2 linked regions of the Tistrella bauzanensis genome follow. Each later gene encodes a partner of the first gene's protein in a complex. Links are inferred from orthologs where the notes say so. Each region holds a gene or a part of one and is shown in the gene's direction. Other genes may lie near its edges.

Region 1 (3,215 bases):
GGCCGGTGTGACCGGCACCGCCGGCCGCTCACCAAGATGTGATCCGCGCCGAGCTGCGGTCGCGTTGACATCGGCAGGGCCAGCGGCCAGCCTCAGAGCCATACCCCCGGCGCATCGGGCGCCGGGGCAGATGATCACGAGGCGCCCTCGCATGTCAGATCCGACCGAAACCGCCGTCACGGCCCATCCCGGGATGGCCCATCCCGGGATGGCCCTTCCCGGCATGACCTTTCCCGCCATGGACTGGCCGCAGACCGACGGCGGCCGCCTGAACCCGGCGGCGATGACCGGCTGGCGCATGCTGGTGGTCTATCGCGGCGCCCATTGCCCGCTGTGCAAGACCTATCTGAAGACGCTGGAAGCGCTGAAAGCCGGCTTTGCCGAGGCCGGTATCGCGGTGGCGGCGCTGTCGGCCGACCCGGCCGACCGCGCCGCCGCCGAAGCCTCGGAACAGAGCTGGACCTTCCCGGTCGGCTATGACCTGACCCCTGATCAGATGCGGGGTCTGGGCCTGTATGTCTCGGCGCCGCGCTCGGCCCAGGAAACCGACCGCCCCTTTGCCGAACCGGGCGTGTTCGTCATCAACCCCGATGGCGCGGTGCAGATCGTCGACATCTCGAACGCACCCTTCGCGCGACCGGATCTGGCCGCCCTGCTGCGGGGCATCAGCTTCGTTCAGGCCAAGAGCTATCCGATCCGCGGCACCGCCTGAGGCACGCCCGGCACCGTCCGGAGCACACCCGAGGATCTGCCTGGCCCTTGTGCCCATCGGGGCACGAAGGGTGCAGGCCAAGCCGGGATAGCCGGTGGAATTAGCGGTGGATGCCTTGAATTTAGGCGACTGTTTAAATATTGAGCGACGACAGTTCTCTGTCGTCGTTTTTTTTATGACATTATATCAAAGCCTTGGACACATCCCCCAAACTGGCGCGGAGATTGCTTTGGACCGGCCCGGCCAGATTCGGGCCTGCGCTGCCCGCTGACGAGACCGCGCAATCGACGCTTCTGGATCAAGCCGTTCCTAGAGGACCAGGGGATAGTAATGAAGCACGTAAGAACCCTTCTTGCCGCGGGCTCTGCCTTGGCGTTGTCGGCGCTGCCGGCCTGGGCGCAGGACGCAACCCCAGCCATAGCCGATGCCGCCGCGGCCGCCACGATGGACAAGGGCGATACCGCCTGGATGATGGTGTCCACCATCCTGGTTCTGTTCATGATCCTGCCCGGCCTGGCGCTGTTCTATGGCGGTCTGGTGCGCGCCAAGAACATGCTGTCGGTGCTGATGCAGTGCACCATGATCACCGGCGTGGTGATCATCGTCTGGACGCTCTGGGGCTATTCGATGGCCTTCGGCGATGCGCCAAGCCTGTTCTGGGGCGGGCTCGACAAGGCCTTCCTGGCTGGCGTCACCATGGACAGCATGGCCGCGACCTTCACCGATGGCGTGGTCATCCCCGAATACGTCTTCATCTGCTTCCAGATGACCTTCGCCTGCATCACCCCGGCGCTGATCGTCGGCGCCTTCGCCGAGCGCATGCGCTTCACGGCGGTGGTGGTGTTCGTGGTTCTGTGGGTCACCTTCGTGTACTTCCCCATCGCCCATATGGTGTGGGACAGCGACGGGCTGCTGTTCGCCTGGGGCGCGCTGGATTTCGCCGGCGGCACGGTCGTGCACATCAATGCCGGTATCGCGGGCCTGGTCGGCTGCATCATGGTCGGCAAGCGCGCCGGTCTCGGTCGCGACATGATGGCGCCGCATTCGATGACGCTGACGATGGTCGGCGCCTCGATGCTGTGGGTGGGCTGGTTCGGCTTCAACGCCGGCTCTAATCTTGAAGCCAATGGCGGCGCGGCGCTTGCCATGATCAACACCTTCACGGCCACCGCCGGCGCGCTGGTTGCCTGGGTGGTCATCGAATCCCTGGCACGCGGCAAGGCCTCCATGCTGGGCGGTGCCTCGGGCATCGTCGCCGGTCTGGTGGCAGTCACCCCGGCCGCCGGCCTGATCGGCCCGGTCGGTGCCATCGTGCTCGGCGTCATCGCCAGCACCGTCTGCTATGTCTTCGTCACCGTGATCAAGAACAAGTTCGGCTATGACGACAGCCTGGACGTGTTCGGCATCCATGGCGTCGGCGGCATCATCGGCGCCATCGGCACCGGCGTGTTCACCAGCGCCTCGCTGGGCGGCATCGGCTTTGCCGACGACGTCACCATGGCCGATCAGGTCTGGACCCAGATCCTGGCGGTTCTGGTCACCATCGCGTGGTCGGGCATCGGCAGCATCATCCTCTACAAGATCGTCGACCTGATCATCGGTCTGCGGGTCAGCAAGGAGTCGGAAACCGAGGGCCTCGACCTGTCGAGCCATGGCGAAGCCGCCTATCACGGCTGATACCGGGGGGCGGCCGGACCGGTTCCGGCCTGCCGCCACAACGCAACCAGTGCCCCGCATCATCACAATGCGGGGGCATTTCGCGGTTCAAGGCCGCATCACCACTTTGATGCAGCCATCGGCCTTGTCGCGGAAGGTCTTGTACAGGTCGGGGCCGTCGTCCAGCGAGGCGCGATGGGTGATGACGAAGGACGGGTCGATGTCACCATTCACGATCCGGTCCATCAGCATCGGCAGATAGCGCTGCACCGGCGTCTGGGCCATGCGGAAGGTCAGGCCGCGATTGATCGCCGATCCCATCGGAATCTTGTCGAGCAGCCCGCCATAGACGCCCACGATAGACACGGTGCCAAAATTGCGGCAGCATTGGATGGCCTGCCGCAACACATGCGGCCGGTCGGTGCCCATGAAAGTTGCGACCTTCAACCGGTCGACCACGGCATCCAGACCGCTTGCCACGCTCGCCTCGGTGCCGACCGCGTCGATGCAGGCGTCGGCGCCACGGCCCTTGGTCAGTTCCTGGATCCGTTCATAAACGTCATCCTCGGTGAAATCGATTGTATAGGCACCGGCGGCGCGCGCCAGATCCAGCCGCTCCCGTACCGCATCGATGGCGATCACGCCGCCAGCGCCCAACAGGAAGGCGCTGCGGATCGCCATCTGGCCCACCGGACCGCAACCCCAGACGGCCACGGTGTCGCCGGGCTGAATGTCGCAGAACTCCGCCGCCATGTAACCGGTCGGGAAGATATCGGACAGAAACAGCACCCGTTCATCGTCCAGTCCCTCCGGCACCTTCACCGGCCCGGTGTCGGCATAGGGGACA
Region 2 (3,172 bases), on another replicon or contig:
GCGTCAGCGCCAGGGGATAGGAGAACCGCGGCCCCACCAGCCGCAAACCGCCCAGGAAGCCGCCGAAGCGGGCAGCCAGCTCCTCGACGAACCGGTCATCGTCCAGCGCCATGATCTGTTCGGCCTCGGCCGTGCGTTCCGTCCACACGATCGACGACCGGTCGCCCGCCAGCGGCAGGATGGCGAATGGTCCGGGGGTGAGGAAGCGTTCATGGGCGATGCCCTGATGCGGCAGGTCATGCGCCACGGTGCACACCAGCCCCGCCTGATCATAGGCCCATTCAGTGACCGGAATGCCGGCATCGTCGCGCAGCCGCGACCGGCGGCCGTCGGCCGCGATCACCAGCGGCGCGCGCAGACGGCGCCCGTCCGCCAGCGTCACCGTCGCCCGCGCGCCCTGACGGTCGACGGAGGCCACCCGCGCCGGCGCGATCACCGTCAGCCGCGACCCCAGTTCCGCCGCCCGCACCGCAAGTGCCTGGCGCATATGCCGGTTCTCGACCATCCAGCCCAGCGGGTCGGCGCCGATCTGGCGATGGTCGAAATGCAGATGCAGCAGGCTGGGACCGTCTGTCACCCGGATCTGTTCGATGGCGCCGGCCTCTGGGCAATGGGACCACACCCCGATCGCCGTCAGAACCTGCATCGACCCATGGGCAATGGCGCTCGACCGGCCGTCGAAGCCGGCATCGCGCTGCACCACCGGGTCGTCGCGGTCGATCACGCAGACATCCAGCCCAGCCGCCGCCGCCGCCACGGCCAGGGTCATACCGGCCAGACCACCCCCGACGATGATCAACTCCGCCGCCGTTTCCATGGCCGCTCCGGTCCCGCTCATGCTGTGCGTCTCCCTGTCCTGGCATCCGGCGTCGCATCCGGCCTTCGCATCCGCGGCAGCGCCCGATGCCGGCGCCTGCCGGGGTGAAGATCGAACCTCACCGCCAAAAAGTCCAGCCGTGGCGGCGGTTGGCCACCGGCCGGATCGATGCCATGACCATGATTTGTCCAGAAGCGGCATTTCTGCACAAATTTTAGCCAGGGACTTCGCTGCAACGCAGGGTTATCTGCCTGGGATATGGTCATACCGGGCCTACCCTCGGGCTTGATCGGCGGAAACCCGCCAATGACACGATTTTGGCACGGGTCTTGAAGATGAGTGCCTCGGACCGCCGGCGCACCCGCGCCGGCCGTGGCAGACATCAAGGCTGCGGGGAAAGGAACAGGGCGCAATGAAGCTGATCTCTGCGATCATCAAGCCCTTCAAGCTGCAAGCCGTTCGCGAAGCCCTGACCGACCTGGGCATCCAGGGCCTGACCGTGACCGAGGTAAAGGGTTACGGGCGTCAGAAGGGCCAGACCGAGATCTATCGGGGCGCTGAGTACGAAGTGAATTTCGTGCCCAAGCTGAAGATCGAGGTCGCGCTGAACGACGATCTTCTCGATGCGGCGATCGAGGCGATTCAGACCAATGCCCAGACCGGCAAGATCGGCGACGGCAAGATCTTCGTGTTCGATCTGGAGCGCGTGGTGCGCATCCGCACGGGCGAAACCGACAAGGATGCTCTCTGAGCTAGATAGGAGAACCACCAGAGATGGCGCTGACGGTCACCAATCTCCGGCGTGCCGCATTCGCTGCGGTCGCGCTGGCACTTGTCGCCGCACCTGCTCGTGCTGAAGTGGACCCTGAGGTCCAGTACATTCTGAACACCTTCTCGTTCATCGTGAACGGCGCGCTGGTCATGTGGATGGCCGCCGGCTTCGCGATGCTGGAATCCGGTCTCGCCCGCACCAAGAACGTGGCGACGATCCTGCTGAAGAACATCTCGCTGTTCGCGATCGCCGGCATCACCTTCTATCTCGTCGGCTATAACCTGATGTACATGAACGTCGATGGCGGCTGGATCGGCAGCCTGGCGATCTGGTCGCAGAGCGACGCGGTCGGCGATGCCATCGTCTATGAAGCCGGCACCTATTCCTCGGCCTCCGACTGGTTCTTCCAGATGGTGTTCGTGGCCACGGCCGCCTCGATCGTGTCCGGCACGGTCGCCGAGCGCAGCAAGCTGTGGGCGTTTCTGCTCTTCGTCGTGCTGCTCACCACCATCAGCTATCCGATCACCGGCTCGTGGGTCTGGGGCGGCGGCTGGCTGACCGAGATGGGCTTCCTCGACTTCGCCGGCTCCACGCTCGTCCATTCGGTCGGCGGCTGGGCGGCTCTGGTCGGTGCCATCATCATCGGCCCGCGCATCGGCAAGTACTCCAAGGACGGCCGCGTCAACCCGATGCCCGGCTCCAATCTGGCGCTGGCCACCGTCGGCACCTTCATCCTGTGGCTGGGCTGGTTCGGCTTCAACGGCGGCTCGGTCCTGGCCCTCGGCACCGGCGCCGATGCCACCACGATGTCGAACGTGGTCGCCAACACCAGCATGGCGGCGGCCGGCGGCGTGGTCGCGTCGATGATCCTGTCGCAGCTGCTCTACAAGAAGGTCGATCTCACCCTGGCGCTGAACGGCGCGCTGGCCGGCCTGGTGTCGATCACCGCCGGTCCCGACACTCCGTCCATCGGTGGCGCCATCCTGATCGGCGCGGTCGGCGGCGTACTCGCCAGCCTGACGGTGCCGCTGCTCGACAAGCTGAAGATCGACGACGTCGTCGGTGCCATCCCGGTGCATCTGGTCGCCGGCATCTGGGGCACGCTGGCCGTGCCGATCACCAATGCCGATGCCAGCTTCGTCACCCAGTTCATCGGCATCGTCGCCATCGGCGCCTTCACCGCGATCTTCTCGGCCGTCGCCTGGCTGCTGATCAAGTTCACCATCGGCATCCGGGTCTCGGAAGAGGTCGAACATGGTGGCCTCGACAAGGCGGAACTCGGCCTGGAAGCCTACCCTGAGTTCGGGCGCGGCTCGCAGACCATGTAACATCAACCCCGCGACCGGTCCTGGCGACCGCTGACGGGATGACGCCCCGGCCTTCAATCGAAGGCCGGGGCGTCTGCTCTTGCGGCGTGGCACTTATGCGCCGTAAGGTGCCCCTCGCACGGTGAAATCAACCACCGCCTTGACAAGCCCCCGGTCAGCAACGGTCGCCCGCTCCATGCTCAATCCCCGGCTCGCAAGCCTCACCGACTATCCGTTCCGCCGGCTGGATGCGCTGCTTTCCGGGCTGACCCCGCC

What was found.
Region 2: the proteins of IEW15_RS13660 (region 1) and IEW15_RS16015 are in contact, whole or in part, in a solved structure (PDB 2NS1), measured with the Escherichia coli proteins. The link is inferred for Tistrella bauzanensis from one-to-one orthologs.

Annotation. Positions count from the first base shown.
Region 1 is NZ_BMDZ01000031.1:51,862-55,076, reverse strand. What follows is about bases 321-3,215. They hold IEW15_RS13660 (ammonium transporter), read left to right. Parts: upstream 321-1,042; coding sequence 1,043-2,389; downstream 2,390-3,215. Other genes in these bases: IEW15_RS13655 (zinc-dependent alcohol dehydrogenase), read right to left, coding at 2,477-3,215; IEW15_RS13665 (redoxin domain-containing protein), read left to right, coding at 321-712. In the rest of the region: IEW15_RS13670 (TauD/TfdA dioxygenase family protein), read left to right, coding at 1-11; more of IEW15_RS13665, read left to right, coding at 152-320. UniProt on the Escherichia coli protein: Involved in the uptake of ammonium/ammonia (NH(4)(+)/NH(3)). Transport is electrogenic. Following sequestration of NH(4)(+) at the periplasmic face, NH(4)(+) is deprotonated and neutral NH(3) is transported into the cytoplasm.
Region 2 is NZ_BMDZ01000040.1:22,491-25,662, forward strand. Bases 47-2,898 are described here. They hold IEW15_RS16015 (P-II family nitrogen regulator), read left to right. Parts: upstream 47-1,229; coding sequence 1,230-1,568; downstream 1,569-2,898. Other genes in these bases: IEW15_RS16010 (UbiH/UbiF/VisC/COQ6 family ubiquinone biosynthesis hydroxylase), read right to left, coding at 47-838; amt (ammonium transporter), read left to right, coding at 1,592-2,898. Outside these bases: more of IEW15_RS16010, read right to left, coding at 1-46; more of amt, read left to right, coding at 2,899-2,917; IEW15_RS16025 (aminotransferase class I/II-fold pyridoxal phosphate-dependent enzyme), read left to right, coding at 3,093-3,172. UniProt on the Escherichia coli protein: Involved in the regulation of nitrogen metabolism. Regulates the activity of its targets by protein-protein interaction in response to the nitrogen status of the cell.